DNA from 2 places in the Eubacterium sp. BIOML-A2 genome. Region 2 is predicted to be linked to the other one. Evidence: riboswitches for the same ligand, from Rfam matches in the RefSeq annotation. Region 2 holds a riboswitch; the other holds the start of a gene.
What was found. Region 2 has a riboswitch for cobalamin ahead of GKG43_RS13940 (leucine-rich repeat domain-containing protein). Riboswitches for the same ligand answer to the same signal wherever they lie in the genome.
Positions count from the first base shown of each region.

Region 1: another riboswitch for cobalamin. It lies ahead of GKG43_RS08655 (energy-coupling factor ABC transporter permease); the one in region 2 lies ahead of GKG43_RS13940 (leucine-rich repeat domain-containing protein).

Region 1 is NZ_WKZK01000018.1:38,239-45,537, forward strand. Features, by position in the region: gene GKG43_RS08640 (GGDEF domain-containing protein) at 1-420, opposite strand, end outside; gene cobK (precorrin-6A reductase) at 590-1,408, shown strand; gene GKG43_RS08650 (cob(I)yrinic acid a,c-diamide adenosyltransferase) at 1,559-2,086, shown strand; cobalamin riboswitch at 2,165-2,361, shown strand; gene GKG43_RS08655 (energy-coupling factor ABC transporter permease) at 2,465-3,214, shown strand; gene GKG43_RS08660 (cobalt transport protein CbiN) at 3,216-3,527, shown strand; gene cbiQ (cobalt ECF transporter T component CbiQ) at 3,559-4,332, shown strand; gene GKG43_RS08670 (ABC transporter ATP-binding protein) at 4,329-5,189, shown strand; gene GKG43_RS08675 (sirohydrochlorin cobaltochelatase) at 5,240-6,022, shown strand; gene cbiD (cobalt-precorrin-5B (C(1))-methyltransferase CbiD) at 6,042-7,208, shown strand; gene cobI (precorrin-2 C(20)-methyltransferase) at 7,205-7,299, shown strand, end outside.
Region 2 is NZ_WKZK01000039.1:4,571-11,869, forward strand. Features, by position in the region: gene GKG43_RS13925 (hypothetical protein) at 1-1,629, shown strand, start outside; gene GKG43_RS13930 (CorA family divalent cation transporter) at 1,626-2,549, opposite strand; gene GKG43_RS13935 (helix-turn-helix transcriptional regulator) at 2,742-2,972, opposite strand; cobalamin riboswitch at 3,188-3,389, shown strand; gene GKG43_RS13940 (leucine-rich repeat domain-containing protein) at 3,612-4,448, shown strand; gene GKG43_RS13945 (sugar phosphate isomerase/epimerase family protein) at 4,496-5,275, shown strand; cobalamin riboswitch at 5,499-5,692, shown strand; gene GKG43_RS13950 (cadherin-like beta sandwich domain-containing protein) at 5,962-7,299, shown strand, end outside.

The DNA of each region.
Region 1 (7,299 bases), on a different contig from region 2:
GAAACGGAGAATGAACAGCGCTGGAAACGCAATATATAAAAGCGGTAGGAAAGAGCTGGGAGCATCCGGGTAAGGAAAGACATCTATAGAAATAACAAAAGCAAACAGCGTGATTTCGAAAGCCAGGCAGATGCCGGTTATCACGCGCTTGTCTCTGCGGCCTGTCTTTGCGTAAACTGTAGAGATGATGAAAAAGGCCAGTGCCGCCGGGAGAAAAAGAAAATGCTGTAATGTGATTGTCCAGCCTTTAATGATAAACGGGGTTATTATGTAAAATAAGACAAGGAGAAGGACATTGAGCAGACTGGAAATTTGAAGCAGGATCAGATTTTTCTTTGCGATTTCATTTTCCGCACTTTTAAAATAGGTTTCTTTTAGGTCTAAGTCTTTCCGAATAAATCCAATTAGATTAAAAAACATATAAAAGCTCCCTTATGTTTGTGGTTTCAATTTGCTATGTGATATATTATACTGTGAAAGAGGTTTAAACACAACCGGAATATTTCCAGGATATGCCAGTTGTTGTACTTAAAATAAAATCTAAGTATCAGACATAAATAGGCTGCGGAAAAGGCGGAGGAAAAGGAATATGGAGAACGGAAGAATGAGTATTCTGCTGTTTGCGGGAACATCAGAAGGAAGAATGCTGGCTGAATTTTTAGGCACGCTGTCTGCGCCAGCCTTCGTCAGTACGGCTACAGAGTACGGAATGGAATGCGTGGAAGGAATTCAAAATATCCGGGTCATAACGGGCCGGATGGATCAAGAGGCTATCTGCGGATTTATCAGGGAGAATCAGATCAGGCTTGTGATCGATGCCACTCATCCCTTTGCGCGCCTGGCCACGGAGAATATTCAAAATGCCTGTAAGGGGAGCGGCGCCGGTTATATCCGCTGTCTGCGGGACGAAAGCGGGACAGGCGGCGCAGGATCTTACCGCAATATGGTAATTGTAAATTCCGTGGCAGAAGCAGTAGAGTATCTCAAAACACGGGAAGGCCGGATATTCATTTCCACCGGGAGCAAAGAATTAAGGCTGTACACAGCGATCGACCATTACAAAGAACGCTGTTTTGCCAGGGTTCTTTCGACAAAAGAGTCCGTGGAAGAGAGCGTGGAGCTTGGATTCAAGGGCTCCCATCTCATCGCCATGCAGGGACCCTTTTCGAAAGAATTAAATACTGCCATGCTGAAATACACAGGAGCAGACTATTTTGTGACAAAGGAATCAGGCAAAGCGGGGGGATTTGAGGAAAAACTGGAGGCTGCCAGAGAGACAGGGGTAACGCTTGTAGTGATTGGAAGGCCTGCAGAAACAGGGTACAGTGTGGAAGAAATAAAGGATTATATTCAGAATATTCTGAATATGGAGGGCAAAGGGGTCAGACCCCTCTTCAGAGGGGTCTGACCCCTTTGCCCTCGTTCTTAAAAAATTACATAAACAAAAGAAAAAAGTACAAACGGAAGAACGGAAAATCATATACAATGATAGATAGTGAAAATTGCATAATCAGACAATTTATGATAAAATAAAAAAGATTTTGGATGAGGTGGGCGCATGAAGAAAGGGCTGATACATATTTACTGTGGAGATGGAAAAGGGAAGACGACTGCCGCAACAGGGCTTGCTGTCAGAGCTGCCGGAAGCGGTATGAAGGTTCTTTTTTCGCGTTTTCTGAAGAATGAGGACTCCGGAGAGCTTAAGATTCTGGATGCCGTGGAGGGAATTACGGTACTCCATATGGACAAATCATTTGGATTCTTCAACACGCTGTCCGAAGCGGAGAAAGCGGAGGCTCAGGAGACTTATGCACGGCTGTGGGATACGGTTTGTGAAAAAGCAGTATCCGGAGAGTATGATATGCTTGTGGTCGATGAGTTTATGGCCGCCTATCATTATGGCCTCATTGATCACACAAAGTCGCTGGCCTTTTTGGAAAAGAAACCCAAGGAACTGGAAGTCGTCCTGACCGGACGGAATCCGGACGAAAAGCTGATCGGGCTTGCGGATTATGTTTCCGAGATCCGGAAAATCAAACATCCCTTTGACCGGGAGATCCGGGCAAGACGGGGGATCGAGTATTAGGGGGAGATACCTCCGATAAAAAGCAGCCAAAAGGGTAATGTTACCCTTTCGGTATATAATTCAGGTCTGGCATACAATTTAAAGGTAAGCTGTCCAAGTGCAGTATAGAATCTGCAGCGGACGGCCGCAGGGGAAGCAGGTGGGAATCCTGCACAATACCCGTTGCTGTAAAGGTGGAATGGTATCCATGATGTCACTGTGAGAATTCTCATGGGAAGGCGGAATACCGTGTTGATGCCTGAGTCAGAAAACCCGCTTTTAAATGGATCTGAATGGTTACGGGGATATGACCGGGTGTTATGCCGCAGATCTCATACGATTTTGTGGTATACCTGGGGGTATTTCAAGACAACATATCACAAAAAAGGAGAGAGAAATATGTCAAAAAAAGAAAAATTCTTACTCAAGGCAGCCATCGCGTTCGCGCTGATGTTTGCCGTCACACCGGCTGTGAATGCAATGCACATTATGGAAGGGTACCTTCCGGTTAAATACTGTATTGCCTGGGGTGTTATCTGTGTCCCATTCCTGGTTGCCGGCCTGATTTCCCTGAAAAAAAGATTAAAAGAAAACAGAAAAACCATCACACTGATTGCAATGGCGGGGGCGTTTATTTTCGTGATTTCTTCCCTGAAAATCCCGTCCGTGACGGGAAGCTGTTCCCATATGACGGGCACAGGGCTGGGGGCAATCCTGTTTGGCCCGGCGGCAGTCAGCGTACTGGGAATCATCGTGCTTTTGTTCCAGGCGATTCTGCTGGCACACGGCGGATTGACAACACTGGGGGCAAACACATTTTCCATGGCGATAGCGGGACCGCTTCTGTCATTTGGAATCTTTCAGCTCTGTAAAAAAATGAATGTGAACCGAAAAGTATCCGTTTTTCTGGCGGCTTTTCTGGGCGATATCTTTACATACTGTGTGACCAGCATCCAGCTTGCACTCGCTTACCCATCCGAGGCCGGAGGTGTTGCGGCATCTGCTGTTAAATTCCTGGGTGTATTTGCACCGACCCAGCTTCCGCTGGCAGTCATCGAAGGCATCCTTACGGTTATCATCGTCATCGGCCTGGAATCTTATGCAAAACCGGAACTCAAGTCAATCGGATTTTTAAAGGAGGCAAAATAGGATGAGTAAAAATACAAAAACAGTCATTATTCTTCTGATCGCAGCTGTATTAATTGCAATTGTGCCCCTGTTCGCGAAGAAAGGCGCTGAGTTCGGCGGCTCTGATGACGCGGGGAGCGTTATGATAGAAGAGATTCAGGGGGAATACACCCCATGGTTTACACCGGTGCTGGAGACTGCACTGGGCGGCGAACTGCCGGGCGAGGTAGAAAGCCTGATCTTTTGTATCCAGACAGGGATCGGGGTTGGCATCATCGCTTTTGTGATGGGACGATTCGTAGAAAGAAAAAAATGGCAGAAAAAGATGGAATAAAGAGGAATAAGCTTCCGGGAAGGAGGGCGGCATGATTGTAGTAGATAAGCTCTGTTATCGCTCCAGATTAAGATACGTAAATGCGGGTGAAAAGTTTGCATTTTCCATGATAACTCTGCTGTTCTGTGTAGTCAGCCGCTCACTCATCGTTGCAGGCGCGGTGTTTGCAGTCAATTCATACCTGACCGTGAAAAAAGGACGCATAGCGGCGGGGCAATACGCAAAGCTGCTGGCGGTGCCTTTTACATTCCTGATATTGAGTACACTTGCGATTATAGTCAATATCTCAAAAGTCCCACTGGATGCTTATGCAATTCCAGTGGGCAGCTTTTTTATCACAGGGAGTTTTCATTCCCTTCTATTCGGGATACAGCTAATTGCGACGGCCATGGCGAGTGTGTCCTGCCTGTACTTTTTATCTCTCAATACGACAATGACAGATATTCTGGACGTGCTGGCAAAACTGCACTGCCCTGAGATATTGACGGAACTCATGCTTCTGATCTACCGGTTCATCTTTGTGCTCATGGAGACTGCTTCCGCCATGATGGTGTCACAGAAGTCCAGGCTGGGCAACAAAGATCTGCGAACCTCGGTGAGTTCCTTCGGAAAGATGGGGGCGGGCCTGCTGCTCCGCGCATTTAAGAGATCCAATGCATTGTATGATGCCATGGAATCCAGGTGTTACGACGGCAGGATCAGAGTACTTGCGGAACATCATCCGGCCAGAAAAAAAGAAGTCGCTGCAATCGCAGTGTTTGAACTGATCCTGCTTGCACTGACAATATGGAGGAGATTCTTATGAATACAGAGGAACAGGATGTCATAATAGAGGCGAGAGATGTCCACTACGCATATGAAGAAGGAGGCCCGCACTCCCTAAACGGCGTGAGCCTGAAAATAAAAAGGGGGAAAAAGGTGGCATTCATGGGTGCAAACGGCTGCGGAAAGTCCACTTTTTTTCTATGCTGCAATGGGATATATAAGCCGGATAAGGGAATGGTTCTATTTGAAGGAAAGCCGGTGGATTACTCCAAAAAGGGATTGCTGGACCTTAGAAGCAGGGTCGGTATTGTCTTTCAGGATCCGGATAATCAGCTGTTTTCGGCAAGCGTGTACCAGGAAATTTCCTTTGGAATCCTGAACATGGGTGTAGCGGAAGAGAAAGCAAGACAGGAAGTGGACCAGGTGATCGGCCATCTTGAGATAACGCCCTTCCGGGACCGCCCGGCCCATGCCCTGAGCGGAGGACAGAAAAAGCAGGTTTCCATCGCCGACATCCTGGTGATGCATCCGGAAGTCATCATACTGGACGAACCGGCGGCCGCGCTGGACGCAAAACATACAAAGATCGTCAATCAGATCGTAGATGGGCTGGCGGAAGAAGGAATTACGATTCTGATGGCTACGCACGATATTGATTACGCACTGTCCTGGGCTGATGAGATCGTGCTGATGCATGAAGGAAGAGTACTGCGGCATGCGGATCCCGTCACAGTGTGTACGGATCAGGAGGCGCTGGCCATGACCAACCAGGAAGAACCCGCCGTATTAAAGCTGTTTGCACGGCTCCAGAAAAAAGGGATACTGGGAGGCGGACTGAAGCCGCCTGTGAATATAAGAGAACTGGAATATTATATAGAGGCCTCCTCCAAGGCATAAGAGGCGGTGAAGGCCGATATCAGAAATTAATAGGAAAGAGAGAGCAGAAAATGGATAAGATAACAGGAAAGAAGGCCATACTTGTCGTGAGTTTTGGGACGAGCCATCTGGACACTCTGGAGAAAAACATAACGGCGATTGAAAAGCAGATCGGAGAGTCATTTCCGGACTATAGAATCTATCGCGCATTTACCAGCAAAATGATTAAGAACAAACTGCAGAAAAAGGAAAATTTATTCGTAGCGAATGTCAAAGAAGCCATGGAACAGATGGCAGAGGACGGCATCGAGCAGGTTATTGTACAGCCGACCCATGTTATCAACGGGATAGAGAACGACAGAATGCTCAGGGACGTGATGGATTACACAGACAGATTCCGCAGGATACGCGTGGGAAATCCGCTTCTTACCAGTGTGGATGACTACAAGAAATCCATTCATGCCATGATGGCGGAGGTTACACTGGAGGAGGGCGAGGCGCTGATCCTGATGGGACACGGCACAGACCATCATGCGAATTCAGCATACCCGACCCTGGAGTATACCTTCCACTCACTTGGCTACAATCAGGTGCTGGTGGGCACGGTAGAAGGCTTTCCAGATCTGAGGAACGTCATGACGAAACTGGAAATCTCCGGAATCCGCAAGGTAACGCTGATGCCGTTTATGGTGGTGGCAGGTGACCATGCGAAGAACGATATGGCGGGGGAAGACGATTCCTGGAAGGCAGAACTGGAGGACGCCGGCTATGAAGTGAAGGCGCTGATCCGAGGGCTGGGCGAGATGAAGGGAATCCGCAATATCTTTGTTGAACATATTGAAGCCGCTATGTAATAGAGAGAGGAGAAAGACCATGGAAAAACAGCTGCCAAAAGGCAGGACGCAGGCAGAGACAATATGGAAAAACCAAAAGCAGCTGCGCTCGGGCTATACCACCGGCAGCTGTGCGGCAGCGGCAGCCAAAGCCGCCGCGTACATGCTCCTTTCAAAAGAAGTCATCACACAGGTATCCCTGCTGACTCCGAAAGGCATCACATTGTATCTGGACATCGAGCAGATAGACATTGGCCCGGACCGGGTCCGCTGTGCTGTCCAGAAGGACAGCGGGGACGATCCGGATATTACGGACGGTATCTATATTTATGCAGAAGTGAAAAAGACCGCGGATGGGTCCCTTTGTCTGGATGGCGGAGAAGGGGTCGGAAGAGTCACAAAGAAAGGGCTTCAGCAGGAGATCGGAGAGGCCGCAATCAACAGAGTTCCCAGGCAGATGATTTTGGGAGCGGTCGAGGAGCAAAGGGAGAGGTTCGGCTACAGCAAAGGGCTGGAGATTGTAATCACGATTCCCGAGGGCAGAAAACTGGCTTCGAAGACATTTAACCCCAGATTGGGGATCGAAGGCGGCATCTCAGTGCTCGGCACAAGCGGGATTGTAGAGCCGATGAGTGAAAAGGCCCTCACGGATACGATTTTTCTGGAAATGAAAGTATTGAAGGAAAATGGACATGACTGGTGTTATGTGGTGCCAGGCAATTACGGGAGCGATTTTCTGACAGAGACTTTAAAATATGACGGCAGCCTGTCCGTAAAATGCAGTAACTATATCGGCGAGACCATCGATGATGCGGTGAGTCTGGGAATGAAAGGCATTCTGCTGATCGGCCATGTGGGCAAACTGGTCAAACTGGCAGCCGGGGTTATGAATACCCATTCCCGCCAGGCGGACTGCCGGATGGAAGTGCTCGCCTCCCATGCGGCAATGGCAGGCGCCTCAGCGGCGGATGCAGAGAAAATCATGGACTGCATTACGACAACGGAAGCCCTGGATTATTTGAAAGAACGAAAGTTACTGCGCCCTGTAATGGAGACGGTAATCAGACGGATTGAATTTCATCTGAGACAGCGCGCGGGAGATACGCTGACAATCGGGGCGGTCGTATTTTCCAAAGAAGAAGGAATTCTTGGGAAAACGAAAAATGCAGAAGAATTATTGGAACAGATCAGAAGGGAGCAGGTATGAGCGAAGGAATAATGTATACCCAAAGGGCACTCCGTAATTCATGCCCTACGGACGGATCCGCAGTAAACTGCGGAATAATGTATGCAGTAGG
Region 2 (7,299 bases):
GTTATATTCTTCCTGATCTCTTTCTTTGACCAGAAAAGAAGGCTGCGGAAAATGAAACGGAGAATGCTTTACTATTACGGACGAGACAGAGAAATTGAATATTCGGACGAAATTCTTTCTGTGATCGGAGCCTATACTGAGGCAAAAGATACCATGGTGGACGACATCACATGGAATGACCTGGATTTGGATTCCGTATTTTTGAAGATGAACCATACATGGTCTTTTGCAGGGGAGGACTACCTGTATTATCTGATGCATATCCCGGCTGAGGGGCCGGTAACCTGCGGGGAACAGGAGGAAATGATCAGTTACTATCAAACCCATGAAAAAGAGCGTCTGCAGATGCAGATGGAATTTGCAGCAATCGGTAAGAATCATTCGTCTTCCGCCTACCATTATATTATGAACAGCATCCATCTAAGTAAAAATGTTCCGATCCAGCACTATGGTGCGCTGCTGCTTCTGATCGTGTCAGTTATATGTGTAATCGCTGCCCCAGCTACGGGAATTGGACTTTTGATTCTCTGTATGGGCGTGAATATCGCGTTGTATATGTCTCAGAGGAGAAAACTGGAGGCATCCATACAGGCGCTTCACCTCTTTTTGAAGCTGGAGGGAAGTGCGGGGAGAATACTGAAAAGAAAGCTTGTCTGCAGTGAGGAATACCGGAAGCGGCTGGAACAGGATTATAAAAAGCTGAAAAAACAGATTGGCAATGTATCATTTATTAAATCGGGAAACGCAGACAGCCAGTCATTGACGGAAATCGTGTTGGATTATATCCGGATGATTTCCCATGTAGACTGTATTCAGTTCTACAAGTGTATGAAAAGGCTGGAAAAATCTATAGATGTGGTGGAAGATATCATCAGTACTATGGGCTTTCTGGAGAGTCTCATATCCATAGGTTCTCTGCGGGAGTCGCTGCCGTATTACTGTATTCCTGAATTTACGGAAGAACCTGTGCTTGAAATTGTGGATGCCTATCATCCGGAATTATCCGAACCGGTGTCGAACTCCGTGAAAGCAGAGCGCGGAATACTGATTACCGGATCCAATGCCTCGGGAAAGTCCACATTTCTGAAAACGATTGCCTTAAATGTTATACTAGCGCAGTCCATCCATACCTGTTCCGCCAGACAATATAAGGGTGCATGGTTCCGTGTATTTTCCTCCATGGCCCTGCGGGACAATCTGTATAATGGTGAGAGTTATTATATAGCAGAGATCCGTGCATTGAAAAGGATCTTTGACTGGGAGGGAAATGAGACAGTTCTCTGTTTTGTAGATGAAGTACTCAGGGGAACCAATACAGTGGAAAGAATTGCGGCTTCCACACAGGTACTGAAGAAGTTCAGCGAGCGGGGAATTCTCTGTTTTGCCGCAACTCATGACATTGAGCTGACTTACCTGCTGGAAGAACGGTACGGGAATTATCATTTCCAGGAACAGATTCTTGAGGAGGAGGTAGTCTTTGACTATCTGCTCTATGAAGGAAGGTCCAATTCCAGAAATGCAATCCGGCTGCTGGAAATTCTCGGATATGATCCGGACATCACAGCCGGTGCAGAAAAGATGGTGGAAGGATTCCTGGCGACAGGAAAATGGACGCCGGCAGCCGGTTAATCAAACCAGTTTTTGATCTTAAACAGCCAGATCTCGACTAGTACAATCAGAAGACTGATGACACAGACCAGAATATAGCCATAAGGAGAATCCAGCTCCGGCATATTGACAAAATTCATACCGTACCATCCCGCAATCAGAGTCAGCGGCATGAATATAGTTGTGACAATCGTGAGGAACTTCATAATCTGGTTCTGGTGCATATCCACCTGAGTCTGATGCATCTCCCTCAGCTGCATGGAATACTCCTTGAGCATCTGGACATTGGAATACAGCCGCCCTGCCCGGTCAGCAAAAAGACCGAACAGGAGGCTGTTTTTTTCGTCCTCGGCACAGAAACCATCCGATGCGAAAGCCTCTCCCATATCCTGGAGCTGTTCATAGTAACTCCCTAAGACTGCAAGTTTTCTGCGCATTTGAAAGATCTGACGGTTAAAAGAGGCATCATTTTTATCCAGTAGCTGTTCCTCAAGCGATGTCAGAATTTCCTCAAAATGCTGGAGGAAGAAGACATCGTCCTTAATCAGATATTCCAAAAAAGCTGCAAAAAAGCGAAGAACAGAGGTGGGATGAGATAAAGGGATTTCCTTCATCTGTTCCAAAACAGAGGTGGAGAATCCCTGGTCATCAATAAAGACCAACTCTGTTCTTTCTATAAAAAAGGCAAAAGCGGACCGTTCTCCTGTCAGGGCTTCTCTGGACGGACATGAAAAGGAGCCGGATATGAAATCCCCCATCATATCGGCCTTACAGTACTGGATATTGGCAATCCCCTGCTTCATCATTCTGTAATGACCAGTTTCATGAAAAAGTTCTTCATATTCACTTGAGGTAAGAACAGTAACCAAGCCGGCCCCTTCCGGCAGGGTATCTCCCTCCTGGACCGAAGTTAATTTGTTGTATAAAATATATCTTACCATAGCTGGAATCTTCCTTTCTATACAGAGTGCGGATTCTCTTGCATAAAAACAAAGACATCCGAGTGGGTGAACAGTTACTGCGGAATCTATTTGGGCGTATACAGCAACGTTGAATAACCCCATCGAAAAGTCTGTTTTGGCCTGCTCGACATGTTTATCTAATTCTGATAGAATGAAAAAGGTAAACAGTAATTAGTTTTCCTCTTCCCTATCTGTGAATTCAACAACGTCGCAGATATCACAATTCAATATTTTACAGATATCCTGCAGCGTGTTCAAAGTGATGCTCTTATTTTTTCTGAGGGAGTCCAGTGTCCCGTTTGAAAAATGATATTCATTAATTAGTTTATATTGTGTGAGTCCCTTCTTTTTCAAGGTATCCCACAATGGAGCGTAACTTATGATAATTCTCACTCCCTTCATTCCGTTAAACTAATTATAGGAAAGATCGTAAAATTTCACATTGCCGGTAATCCGGCTATACTAAACGGTTCAGAGGGTAAGTGTTTATTAAATTGGTGTTATATGGGCGAGCCTGTAACAAACTGCGGAATAATGTATTTCTAAAAAAAACACATAAAGACCTGAAAAAATTTCCAACCTTTTAATAGTATATATGATAAACTAATAAAAAATAAAAACAATTACCGGCTTTAAGTTCCTGGCGCTATGTACAAGAGGGTGCAGGTGTCAGGCCAAGAGGGAACAAGGTGAGAATCCTTGACAGTCGTGCTACTGTATGCGTGTAGGTTTTTCAGAACCATTGTACACTGGGTGTATGAGAAGGGAAAAGCCGCGATTGCGTAAGTCAGGATACCTGCTTAGAGCTGCTGCCAGTTATTACACGCAATGATAAATGGAGTGGGAAATTGTCTTAGTTATGGTACAGTTTTTGCTGTAAGGGCAATTTTCTATTTGCATGTAATCAAACTGCGGCGGTGTAGGTAATCTGTTAATAGCAATCCATTTCGTATTGGATAAAGACAGAGGACGCAGCAAAAAACTGCGTCCCTTTATATTCAAATGGTTCAGTTTTTAAGTTTAGGAAAAGGGGAGAAACGTATGGCAGGGGTGGTATCTCTCTGGAAAGCATATGAGAAAGATACTCTGGATAAGGTGCAGGGGAAAAACAATGGAAACATAAAAGAATTGGTGGCAGACAGCCACTATAGAAAGATCGGCGAAAGGGCATTTAAAAACAATACAAAGCTCCGCCGTGTTATTCTGCCTGAAAATGTTGTGGAAATAGGGGCACAGAGTTTTTACAATACGATGCTGCGGGAAGTTGAGCTGAAAGGTACAATCTTAATCCGTAAGGAAGCATTTTATAACTGTACAAAGCTGAAGCAGGTAAAGCTTCCTAAAACTACTAACTTTATTGGAAACAGAGCGTTTGCGCAGTGCAAAAGTCTGGAGAGGATGGAGATTGATGTAGGCAGCATATGCAGAGAAGTGAAGGCGGAGGCTTTTTCCGGGTGTGTTAATCTAAAACACATTGCCCTTCCGGCAACGCTCGAAAAGATAGAGCGGCGGGCATTTTATAAATGTACGGCCCTGGAGCAGATTGTTTTGCCGGATAGATTAAGGGAGATCGGCGCAGAGGCTTTTTATCAGAACGCATTGACATCCTTGGAACTGCCGGAGGGACTAATAAAAATTGGGGACAGTGCATTTTTAAAATGCAACAGCCTGCAATATACAAAGATTCCCTCAACTGTAAAAGTAATCGAAAAGTGGGCGTTTCATGGCTGCAACAGGCTGAAAGTGCTTGAGATTGGTCATGATCCCGAAGAGATCGGGCCATGGGTCATCAACCGCAGTGCAAAGATACGATGTAAAAAGGGCGGGGCAGTGGAAAAGTACTGCCGTGATTCAGGGTTTGAAACAGAATATATCTAGGTAAAAAAAGAATTCAGGGGAACAGTCTGAATCGGGAGTGGAATATTATGGTATATGCAAGTCATCTTCTTAAGGATGAAGAGATGAGACAGGTAGTAGAAGCGACTGATGTTGGGATCGAGAGTATTGAGTTCTCCATTTCTGAAAATCTGGACTGCCTGAATGAAAAGATCGTTGAATACATAGAACGGTTAGAATACATAGGTACCAGGAACCTGACACTGCATGGGCCATTTCTGGATTTGAATCCAATGGCATATGACTCCATGGTAAGGGCAGTGACAAAAGCCCGTTTTACGCAGACATATGAGGCTGCGAAGAGACTGGGGGCCAAAAAGATAATTTTCCATACGGGCTTTCTTCCCGGTGTGTATTATCTGACAGACTGGGCAAAACGAATGGCTGAGTTCTGGAATGAATTTATGAAAGGAAAAAGCGGTGTCCAGATTCTTATGGAGAATGTGTATGATAAGGAAATATCGCCGATGATTGAAGTGGAACAGAAGGTTGAATCCCCGGATTTTAAACTGTGCCTGGATATTGGCCATGCACATTGCTATTCGCCCAGATCTTTGAGTGACTGGATTCAGACGTTTGGAGAGCACGCGGGACATGTCCATATCCACGATAACTGTGGGGACAGGGATTCGCACCTGGGGCTGGGACGCGGGAATATACCGATAGACGAGACATTGGAAATGCTTATGGCGTACATGCCGGATGCAGACTATACGATTGAGTGCAGCATAATGGAAGATGTGCTGATGTCCGGCAGGGCAGTGAGCAGCTGCAGGGAGAAAATGCAGTCAGCAATGAAGACCGGGTGATAAATATCGAATATTTTTGCATATCTATCTAGAAAAATTACCAAAGTTATATCTGGAAAATGGTAGTCTGATACAGTCTGTTAATGCTCTGTGAAATTGTGAAAAGTTGCGGAATTTTTTGTGAAAAATGTGAGAAAACCGTGTGAAAAAACAGTGGACTTTTACTAGTTGATACTATATAATGAACTACATAGATTAAATAGATTATTGTTGTTAGTAAGTAATTAAATATATATATTGCGGTGCATTTCCCGGATAATCGGGAAATGATAATAGGGAAACCGGTGCAAAACCGGTACAGTCACCTCTACTGTAACGTGGACGAAGAAACGATATACCATTGGCATTTATATGCTGAGAAGGTGTTTCGGAGGATGAAGCGAAGTCAGAAAACCTGCCGTGATGATTGTTACGATGTATTTCTGGGATGAAGAAATAGTCCGTTTTGTATACTTAAAATATAATATTATAAAAAAGATGAGCTCTTCTATCGGAATGATGGAAGAGCTTTTATTTTTTAGTTATAGGGTATTGGTTTGAAATAAATAGTATAGATACGGAAAAGAACAGAAGAATGCATTACTAAAAGATAGCTAACAGTCAATGCATGAAACGGGATGCTGGCTGTTTCTATAGTACATTTCAAGCCTATGGCTAAAAAGGAGAAACAGGAGGGATTAAAAAGAATGAAACGAAAGAAAAGAACAAGAAGGGGGTTGTCCTGGCTATTGGCGGTGGCAGTGATGATGACCACTGTATTTGCTGGAGGAATGCCGGTTTTGGCAGAAGGAACTGCAGCGGATACGAATATGTTGTCTGAGATCAGCTTTTCTTCTGATCCAAATGAAGAGGGTGAACCTGTCAAACTAATATCAGAGGTTGACCCTGAAACAAAAGAATGCACAGTAGGTGTTGTTGAAGAGTCGGGGACATTGGGCATATGTGCAGTTTTGAAGGAAGAAGCTGCAGGAGCTACAATTGAGGCTAAGTACCAGAATATTTATAACGATAGCGTGACAACAGCAATGACCAGTGGTGAAGAACTGCTGTTAGACAACTTGGTCGAGTATGGCGGGATCAAAGGTGGAGAGGTTCATATCACTGTCACATTAGACGACAAGATAGAAGAATATACAGTACACGTGGTTCGATTAACGCCTCTTATGGAAATTTTGGTAAAAGATGGAGATAATTCATATTTGACCGGCTTTGATGGAAGCAAAACAGAGTACGAGATTACAGTTCCGGGTGGGACAGAATCAGTTGAAGTCAGCCTGGTGGCCATGGTGTGGGGAGATATTGATAATAATGTATACACTGTCAATGGTGAGCCTGCTGTATTAGAAGACGGTGCTTTCTACGCAACACGCCAGGTTCCATTAACGGAAGAAAAAACTACAATTGTCGCCAAAGCAGAAAAGGAAGGGACTGTCGGGAAAGAATATACTCTTAATATCATCAAAGATATTAAAAAAGTCGACCTGACCGTTACAACGAACCCCGCAGATGCCACTGTAACCATTACAGACGATGCCGGAGCGGCAGTCCAGGGAACAGATGGAGTTTACAGTCTGGAGGCCGGAAAAGATTACAACTATACGATCGAAAGAGAAGGATTTGTAACTCAGACAGGGACGGTTAATCTGACTGACTCAGAGACCAAAAACTTCACACTGGAGTCCGCGGAAGCACCGCTTCTCCTGAAAGGTATTGAAGGATATCAGGCTCAAAATGTTGTATTTGACGTACTTACAAAAGAGGCAACGCTGGTATGCGACACATCCACAAACGTTCAATTAAGAGTCAAGCTGCATCAAGGCACGACAGATAAAGACATGAAGGTCGTTTATACTTATACGGATAGCGCAGGCAAGGATGTAAATGTTGAATCTACGGCAAAGAATCAGTATGAGTCTATGGCAGGTGCTATAAAAGATGATGGCACTCCTAATGATATCACCATTACTGCTACAAAAGGCGGGGTAACAGAAGTTTATACCGTGCATATAAAACAGCTCACGATT